DNA from 3 places in the Shewanella sp. ZOR0012 genome. Region 3 is predicted to be linked to each of the others. Evidence: predicted binding sites of a transcription regulator. Region 3 holds the regulator's gene; each other region holds the start of a gene.
What was found. The regulator FliA, encoded in region 3, starts transcription of late flagellar genes. The targets are predictions, from matches to a motif close to CTAAAGNTNNNNNNNNNNNNGCCGATA.
Positions count from the first base shown of each region.

Region 1: a site for FliA is predicted at 1,608-1,634, ahead of L976_RS17575 (DUF5610 domain-containing protein). Genes of this name have one in related genera too.
Region 2: a site for FliA is predicted at 1,071-1,097, ahead of pomA (flagellar motor protein PomA). Genes of this name have one in related genera too.

Region 1 is NZ_JTLE01000094.1:3,635,874-3,639,141, forward strand. Features, by position in the region: gene L976_RS17565 (glutathione S-transferase N-terminal domain-containing protein) at 1-38, opposite strand, end outside; gene L976_RS17570 (ferredoxin--NADP reductase) at 110-859, opposite strand; gene L976_RS17575 (DUF5610 domain-containing protein) at 969-1,574, opposite strand; gene L976_RS17580 (histidine phosphatase family protein) at 1,758-2,351, shown strand; gene L976_RS17585 (FMN-binding glutamate synthase family protein) at 2,363-3,268, shown strand, end outside.
Region 2 is NZ_JTLE01000094.1:1,461,238-1,464,505, reverse strand. Features, by position in the region: gene ispA ((2E,6E)-farnesyl diphosphate synthase) at 1-699, opposite strand, end outside; gene xseB (exodeoxyribonuclease VII small subunit) at 702-941, opposite strand; gene pomA (flagellar motor protein PomA) at 1,256-2,023, shown strand; gene L976_RS08105 (flagellar motor protein MotB) at 2,027-2,947, shown strand; gene thiI (tRNA uracil 4-sulfurtransferase ThiI) at 3,164-3,268, shown strand, end outside.
Region 3 is NZ_JTLE01000094.1:4,141,347-4,144,614, forward strand. Features, by position in the region: gene flhF (flagellar biosynthesis protein FlhF) at 1-787, shown strand, start outside; gene L976_RS19895 (MinD/ParA family protein) at 792-1,673, shown strand; gene L976_RS19900 (RNA polymerase sigma factor FliA) at 1,666-2,379, shown strand; gene cheY (chemotaxis response regulator CheY) at 2,427-2,810, shown strand; gene L976_RS19910 (protein phosphatase CheZ) at 2,824-3,268, shown strand, end outside.

The DNA.
Region 1 (3,268 bases), 510 kb from region 3:
CGAGCATAGGGTGACGCAAGGGAGCAGAGCAACTTCATCAAAAAATCCTTCTAAACGACAACTATAAAGCAACGAATACTTTGGTAACGGATGCTAAACATTCGCATTATTACCAATATTTTTCTACGGTAATTTGCCCTGGAGCACGGCGTAAATTTTTCGAGAGCCCCTTATCAAGCAATGCCGCTTGGGCGCCGCTAATCATCCCAGGATTACCGCAAATCATCACCTGGGAATCCGCCGCACTTAAGGTTAATCCGACTTTCCGCTCGATTTCACCCGAGACTAAGCCATCGGGGATACGGCATTGCAATGCGTCATCAAGCTTTTCACGGGTCACAGTTAAACACAGGATAAACTGATCTGGATATTGCATCGAATAAGCCTTTAGTTTATCGAGGTAGGCTAAATCTTTAGCTTCGCGCACACCATAGACAAGTACGATCTTCTCAAAACGCTGCCAAGGTTCGGCGGTATCCAGCATGGATAAGAATGGCCCGATGGCCGTACCTGTGGCTAAAAACCATAAATGCCGACCTTGTAATTCTCCCTTTGGGATCTCATCTAAGGTCATAAAACCCGTTGCCGTTGGAGTGATGTCTATTTCATCACCGATGGTAAGATTCTGTAATTGTGGGGATAACTGGCCATCCTCTACAGCAACAGCCAAAATCTCGGCATAGGGTTTATCGGGAGAATTAACCAGGGAATAAGCTCTAGCGATACGCTTATCATCTTGAAGTTGACTGAGTTTAATAAATTGACCGGGAATAAAGGGAGCTAACTCGGCCGCTATCCGCAGTGAAAATAACTTGTCGTTCCAATCAATACGTTCAATAACGCGTCCCCTAGTCCACATAACTCGCCCTCAAGCAAAACGTTAAATAGGCTCCTAGCATAGACGGTTATTCACACAACAAAAACCCCTTATTGTAAGGGGCTTAAGAGTTAAGATATGCAGGATTAAATTAAGTGTTAGTCGCTTGAGTCTCATTTGATTTTTTATTAAAACTGTCCCTAAAGGCCTGTAATCCTTCTTGAACGAGCCCATAGGTTTTATCCACACCATCGGCAATATCGCCCTGCAGCACTTTAAGACCAGATAAAATATCCCTCGCCTCTTTAAAGCCATTATCGATAGCGCCACCAATGATGGTCATAAAGCTGTCGAGCTGTTCGTCAAAACTCATATTCGAATTTTGCTGCTGATGAACACTAAAAAATTGCGTCGCGAAACTCACAATACGATCGGCAGTGGCCTCGGGGGATGTATCGACACCGTTATCATAGGCGGTTTGAATCGCGTTCTCGCCCATAGAAGGAGCTAACTCTTTGTTTATCGCTTCGATTGCTGCGCGATAAAGCAAGGTCATAGATTGATCACCCGACTTTAGGCTTACATCTTCCTGCGCCGATAGAATTGCTTGATTCATTAACTGCTTACTAGTTTGCTGCGCCGTCTGTTTAGAGGTGGCATCCACATTTTTCGTCTTATCACTATTTGCCGCGTTTTCAGCATATTTACTGTGGGTCGAAGAAGTGCTCTGTACCTGTGCAGGGTTATTGATTTCCATGATGCTAGTCCACTCAACTTGGGGAGACTTAATTATCGACCAAAATTTGAGCAACTTTAGCAATTTTATAAATTGCAGTACCATTCATACTTAATGCGATGATACAAATAGAGAATAGGTTTGTTTGTTCAATACCATCCTAACCCCCTCTTAATACTCGCCCATAAAATAAGGATATAAGGCATGGCAATCGCCCAATATTTACATGGTTTTTTGCGGCATAATCGAAGAATCGGTTTCAATTCAGGAACGCTAATACAATCATTACTGATAAGTCTACTATTCTTCGCCAGCATTGGACTTAGTCCGATCAATCAAGCTATTGCCGATAATCGATTAATCATTCTCGTAAGACATGCAGAAAAAGCCGATGAGCCCGCAGGCGATCCTCCCCTTTCAGCCAGTGGCAATATACGTGCTCAGGCGCTTATCAGCGCCTTAAAACGTACCCCCATTTCACAGCTAATCGCGACTCAATATCAAAGAACTCAGCAAACCTTATTACCGATTTCAACGGAACGGCATTTACCGATTACTGTGCTCGAGGCAAAAAAACCTCTCGAACCCCATATCCAACATATTGTTGAACAAGTACATGCGATTAAAGGTAACAGCTTAATTGCAGGGCACTCCAACACCGTGCCACTTATCATCAAGGCTCTCGGTGGACCAGACATTCCCAACATCAGTGAAGATGATTACAGCCAGTTGTTTTTACTTTCTATTAATGATGGACAAGCTGCCAGCTTGATCTCCACCCGCTACGGCAATGAATAGAGGATAACAAGATGCACGAATTGAATTGGTTTATGTGGGGACTAGATCTCTTATCTGGGCTGTTTTTAATCATTATCGGATTTGGCGCTCTAGCCATTGTCTACATGTACTTTGCTGACAAATTGCAAACCAAACAGGCAGTACGCCATAACTATCCTGTGATTGGTCGTTTTAGATATTTATTTGAGAAACAAGGTGAATTTTTCAGACAATACTTTTTTGCCCAGGACAGGGAAGAACTCCCCTTTAACCGCGCAGAACGAAGCTGGGTATATAGAGCGGCTAAAAATGTAGATAGAACGATAGCATTTGGCTCGACCCGGCCCTTGGACACGACTGGCACGATTATGTTTATGAATACCGCCTTTCCGACCCAAGATGAGGACATTACACCCATTCATCCGCTGACTATTGGCGCCGATTGCCGCGAACCTTACACCACAAATACCATTTGCCACATCTCTGCCATGAGCTTTGGCGCTCTGTCCCGCCCCGCTATCACCGCCTTATCCCATGGTGCGGCGCAGGCAGGTTGTTGGTTAAATACAGGTGAAGGCGGTTTAAGCCCTTATCATTTAAAGGGCGGCTGTGATTTAGTCTTTCAAATCGGCACCGCCAAATATGGCGTTCGTAACGAGCACGGCCATTTAGACGATAACAAACTCAAAACAATTGCAGCGCACCCTCAAGTCAAAATGTTTGAAATCAAAATGAGTCAAGGTGCAAAACCCGGTAAAGGTGGCATCCTACCTGGCGTAAAAGTGACAGAGGAAATCGCCCATATTCGCGGTATTCCACAGGGACAAGATTCCATCAGTCCCAACGGTCATATCGAGTTTAAAAATGTTGGCGATATTCTGGATATGATTGCCAGAGTGCGCGAAGTAACGGGTAAACCCACAGGAATAAAAGCCGTA
Region 2 (3,268 bases), 2.7 Mb from region 3:
GCCGAGTTCTTCCGTGGTGGCAATAATGTCCAGAATATCGTCTTGGACTTGGAAGGCAAGTCCTACGGCATGGGCAAATTCCATCATAGTCTGATATTGATCTTTTGGCGCGTTCGCGGCGATCAAGGCTAACTCAACGGCGCAGCTGATCAGCGCCCCTGTTTTCATATTATGCAGTTGAGTTAATGCTTTAAGATCAATGTGCTTATCGGTGGAGGCTAAGTCGATGGCTTGACCGCCACACATACCCCGATAACCAGAGGCTTTTGCCAATGCTCTGACCATAGCGATATGTTGCTCGCTGGTAATCCCTTGCACGGCTTCAGTCACAATCTCAAAAGCTAAAGTTTGTAGTGCATCCCCAGCAAGAATTGCGGTGGCTTCATCGAAAGCGATATGCACTGTGGGTTGACCACGGCGAAGTGCGTCATCATCCATAGCGGGTAAATCGTCATGGATTAACGAATAGGCGTGGATGCATTCAATCGCGGCGGCGCAGGCATCGAGTTTTTCAAGTGCTACGCCAAACATTTGCCCGACACTGTAAACCAAGAAGGGACGAATGCGTTTTCCCCCTAAAAGGGCGCCATGGGTCATCGCGGCTTTTAACTGAGGAGCTGTATCTTCGAGTGTACTAAAACGTTGTTTTAATTGGTTATCAACTCGTAGTTGATATTCTTTTATTGCATTGACTAACACGCTTATTCGCCCTCAACGGCATAGGGAGAGAGGGGCGCATTTTCATCCTGCTTGAGTAAAATGGCCACTTTTTGCTGAGCTTGTTCAAGTTTTGCCTGGCTGTTACGCACCAGATTGATGCCTCGTTCAAATTGTTTTAACGCATCATCGAGAGATACATCGCCCTGCTCTAACTCAGCAACGATGCGTTCGAGTTCACCAAGGGATTCTTCAAAACTGAGATTTTCGGGTTTCTTTGCCACGTTAATAATTCCTTTGAAAGAGCGGACACAAGGTATATCAGGGCGGCTCAAGGGTCAAATTCAGTCGATGGATATTTGCTCGATAGCACGCTTTGTTGCTGAATTTTTTTCAGAAAATAGAAATTGCCGCTAAACTTGCTTAGAGCTTGTCCGATAAATGACAATAGTAGCATTATGCTTATAATCATCTTAAGACATCATAAAATAAGGCTTGGGTTAAGACCAAAGTGTTAACCGTTGACGGATGACATTTAGTGTTATTTTGCCAATAGAGTCAGTATCATGTCGTTTATACAGAATATTGAGGAGCCGTTGTGGATTTAGCTACAGTTATTGGACTAGTCGGGAGCTTTGGTTTTATCCTTTGGGCCATGGTAACCAGCGGCGGCATTGCAATTTTTATCGACATTCCTTCCGTCTTTATCGTGTTTGGTGGCTCCTTCTTTGTCGTGATGATGAAATTCAATTTAAAACAGTTTTTAGGTGCGGTAAAAATCGCAGTAAAAGCCTTTATGTTTAAAATTGATAAACCTGAAGATCTTATCGAACAATCAGTGACGATGGCTGATGCGGCGCGTAAAGGTGGATTTCTTGCTCTTGAAGAAGCACAAATTTCCAACAGTTTTATGCAAAAAGCCGTCGATATGTTAGTGGATGGTCATGACGGTGAGGTGGTACGTGCCGCGCTTGAAAAAGATATCGCCCTCACCGAAGAGCGCCATCGCAACGGCATCGCCATTTTCCGGGCTTTTGGTGACGTAGGACCCGCGATGGGGATGATTGGTACCCTAGTGGGCTTGGTGGCGATGTTATCCAATATGTCGGACCCGAAATCGATTGGCCCTTCAATGGCGGTTGCGTTGTTAACTACCCTATATGGTGCGGTAGTGGCTAACATGGTGTGTATTCCTATCGCCGATAAATTAAGCCTTAGAATGGGTGAGGAAATGCTAAACCGTAACTTGATTATGGATGCGGTATTGGCGATTCAAGATGGCCAAAACCCTCGAGTAATTGAAGGCTTTTTGAAAAACTATCTTGCTGAAAAACAGCGGAAAATCGATACAACGGACGGAGAGTAGCCCATGGCTAAGTGCAACTGTCCACCGCCCGGAGCACCACTCTGGTTGGCAACATTTGCCGATTTGATGTCCCTCTTGATGTGTTTCTTCGTGTTGCTGCTGTCATTCTCCGAAATGGATGTGATGAAGTTTAAGCAGATTGCAGGTTCGATGAAGTATGCATTTGGGGTGCAAAACAAAGTCGAAGTCAAAGATATTCCTAAGGGGACGTCTGTGATTGCCCTCGAGTTCCGTCCTGGTCGTCCCGATCCCACGCCGATTGAGATCATCAACCAACAAACCAATGAAATGACCGAACCCACGTTGGATTTCCAAGCGGGGGAAGATGATAGTGCGGGTGGGGTACAACAACAGAACGGTTCGCAGCGAGGTGGCGAAGCAACGGCTACAGCCCAAGAAACCGCAGATGCAGTGAAGGCCGAGGCTGCGGCAGCGCAGGATAAGATTAATCAGCAAGTGAAAAAAATGGCGCAGGAGCTCAATAAAGAGATCACCGATGGGGCGATTGAAATTGAGTCACTTGGACAGCAGATTATTATTCGAATCCGTGAAAAAGGTTCATTTGCCTCAGGCTCTGGTTTCCTACAACCGCGATTTAAACCAGTGGTGCGTTCGGTGGGTGAGTTGCTCAAAGATGTGCCGGGAATTATTACCGTATCGGGTTACACCGACGATATGCAGATAAGTGATGAGCTCTATAGCTCAAACTGGGATCTCTCCAGTAAACGTGCTGTTGCTGTGGCTGATGTGTTATTGCAGGTCAAGGGTTTTGATCCTAAACGGATGAAAGTGGTCGGTATGGCCTCAAATAATCCAATTGTCTTAAATGATTCGCCTGAAAATCGCGCGCGAAATCGTCGAGTTGAGATTGCGATTGAACAAGGTAAAGCAAAAGAATCCGAAGAAATTCAAGTAGGTAAATAGCTTTTAATCCAAATCAGTTATTTGATAAAAACGCCGTGACTTGCTCACGGCTTTTTTATTTGGGCTTTTTTGACTATAAGTTCAACTGTGCGTAAGCGCACGCCACGAGCAGCCCTAGTGTGGAAACAGGTGCGCCAATCGCCGTGAGTTTGTTATAATCCGGCGATTATTCTTTTAACCAATTTTGCTGTTGCCAAAATTGCCCGCGGAAATCCCATGAAGTTTATTGTAAAGCTGTACCCAGAAATCATGATGAAGAGTAAGCCTGTGCGCATGCGCTTCACTAAAATGCTTGAAACCAACATCCGTAACGTGCTCAAA
Region 3 (3,268 bases):
GTTTTCACCAGCGGTGGCAAACAAATTAGCTGCGCTGAGCCAACACTATACTCCTGCAGAATTAGTTCGTGCACTGCCGCAAAGTCTTGCGAATATGCTTGATAATCAAGGTGATGATATTGTTAAGCAAGGCGGTATTGTGGCATTAGTTGGTCCCACTGGTGTGGGGAAAACCACTTCCTTGGCTAAACTGGCCGCACGCTTTGCTGCTCACCATGGTGCTGACCAAGTGGCATTGATTACCACAGATCATTATCGTATTGGCGCCTATGAGCAATTGGCCACCTATGGCAAAATCATGGGCTGCCCAGTCAAACAAGCCCATGACCTTGCTGAACTAGAGCAAATTCTGTATCAGTTTAGAAATCGCAAGCTAGTATTGATAGATACCGCGGGTATGGGCCAACGAGATATGCGGCTTTACCAGCAACTTGATAATTTAACTGCAAATAGCAGAATACCTATCCGCAGTTATCTGGTACTGTCTGCCACAGGACAGCGCCGCGTGCTGCAAGATGCTGTAAATCACTTTAAACGCATTCCCTTATCTGGTGTTGTACTCACCAAACTTGATGAATCTGTGTCTTTAGCGGGCGCATTAAGTGTGTTGATCCAAAGTGGATTGCCATTAAGTTATGTTACGGATGGGCAGCGAGTGCCCGAAGATATGAAAGTTGCTGATACTTTGATGCTCGCTGAGCAAGCATTAGCGGCCTTAGAAAACACAGAACAACAATCGTTACCAGACACAGCGTGGTCAGATAATATGACCTGTGCATTTGAGTAGAGTTATGACCCTGGATCAAGCAAGTGGTTTACGTATGATTAATCAACCCTATAACGAAAAAGTGAAAGTAATCGCGGTTACGGGTGGTAAAGGTGGTGTGGGTAAAACCAGCGTATCCATCAATACTGCTGTAGCATTAGCCGAGAAGGGCAAGCGTGTCTTAGTGCTTGATGCTGACCTTGGCTTAGCAAACGTCGATGTCATGTTAGGGATCCGTGCTGAACGTAACCTTTCCCATGTATTGTCTGGCGATGCTGAGTTAGATGACATTATTGTCCGGGGGCCTAAAGGTATTGGGATTGTGCCAGCTACATCGGGTACTCAGGGCATGGTAGAGCTAAGTCCTGCGCAACATGCGGGCTTAATTCGTGCTTTCAGTGAGATGCGCACCCAGTTTGATATTCTCATCGTGGATACTGCCGCGGGGATTTCTGACATGGTACTCAGTTTCTCCCGTGCGTCACAGGATGTGTTGGTTGTTGTTTGTGACGAACCAACGTCTATTACTGACGCCTATGCGTTAATCAAAATCCTCAGCCGTGAACACGGCGTCTTCCGCTTTAAAATTGTTGCAAATATGGTGCGTAGTTTACGCGAAGGTATGGAATTGTTTGCTAAACTCAGTAAAGTGACCGACAGATTCTTGGACGTGGCACTTGAATTAGTTGCGACCATTCCATTTGATGAAAATTTGCGTAAATCGGTTCGCAAGCAAAAGTTAGTGGTTGAAGCTTATCCTAAGTCTCCCGCTGCAATTGCTTACCAAGGTCTAGCGAATAAAATTATGAGCTGGCCAGTACCACAGCAACCTGGTGGGCATTTGGAGTTTTTCGTTGAGCGCTTAGTTCAACGACCAGATTTTCAAGAGGAAAAAACGAGTGAATAAAGCCGCAGCGTATACTTGTTTAGACAATAAAACGTCAATCGTTGAACAGTATGCACCGTTGGTTAAAAGAATTGCACATCACTTGCTCGCCAGATTACCTGCCTCTGTGCAGTTAGATGACCTGCTACAGGCGGGGATGATGGGATTATTAGAAGCATCATCTAAGTTTGATGGCGGTAAAGGTGCAAAGTTTGAAACCTTCGCCGGCATAAGGATCCGTGGCGCCATGTTGGATGAAATCCGCCGTGGCGATTGGGTTCCTCGTTCTGTCCACCGAAATAATCGTCGAGTTGCCCAAGCCATTGATGAATTAGAGCAAGTGCTAGGTCGTGATGCGCGCGACACAGAAATTGCAGAAAAACTTGATATGACGCTCGATGAGTACCATCATATTCTTAATGATGTTTCTGTTGGTAAAATCATAGGGATAGAAGACTTAGGCGTATCACAGGATATACTCACTACAAGCGATGATATTAGCGATGGTACGTTTGAGGTCTTGGCAGAAACCCAGTTTCATTCTGCACTTGTTGAGGCGATAAAATTATTGCCCGAAAGGGACGCGCTAGTGCTATCGTTATACTACGATGAAGCATTGAATTTAAAAGAGATTGGCGCCATTCTTGAGGTAAGCGAATCGCGTGTTAGCCAGATATTAAGTCAGGCAATGTTGCGACTCAAAGGCAAACTCAAGCATTGGACATAAGTATAATTATTAATTGAGCACTGAATGTCAGCTCACCGGAGGAAACCTTGGACAAGAATATGAAGATTCTCATCGTTGATGACTTTTCGACAATGAGACGTATCATCAAGAACTTGTTGCGAGACTTGGGCTTTAACAACACCCAGGAAGCGGACGATGGCTCAACCGCCTTGCCAATGTTGCAAAAAGGCGATTTTGATTTTGTCGTTACAGACTGGAATATGCCAGGCATGCAGGGTATCGATTTACTTAAAGCCATTAGGGCCGATGACTCCTTGAAGCATCTACCGGTATTAATGGTCACTGCCGAGGCAAAACGTGAACAAATTATTGCTGCTGCACAAGCGGGTGTGAATGGGTATGTGGTAAAGCCTTTTACCGCAGCAACATTGAAAGAGAAGCTAGATAAAATATTCGAACGACTCGCTTAAGCAGGGATGAGCTATGAAGTCACATACATCAGGGCTCATCACGCTCGAGCATGCTCAGCGTTTAGTCGAACTGTTAAGCGCGAATGAACAAAATCAAGCTGATGATTTATTAAGAGAACTGGCAGCTCCTCTTCAGAGGGAACTTTTTGATGAGGTAGGCAAACTCACTCGCCAATTGCATAGCGCTCTTATGGATTTCCAAATCGATAATCGGTTAGTTGAGTTAGCCAATACAGAAATACCCGATGCTAAGGAACGGCTAAGTTATGTCATTGACATGACTGAACAAGCTGCAAATAAGACTATGGATGCTGTTGAGGAGTGCTTGCCGTTAGCGAATGCATTAACCGCGAACATCCAACAAGTGATGCCATCGTGGGACAAATTAATGCGTCGTGAAATTGCCCTCAGTGATTTTAAGGTGCTTTGCCATAACGTTCAGCATTTGATGTCGCGAA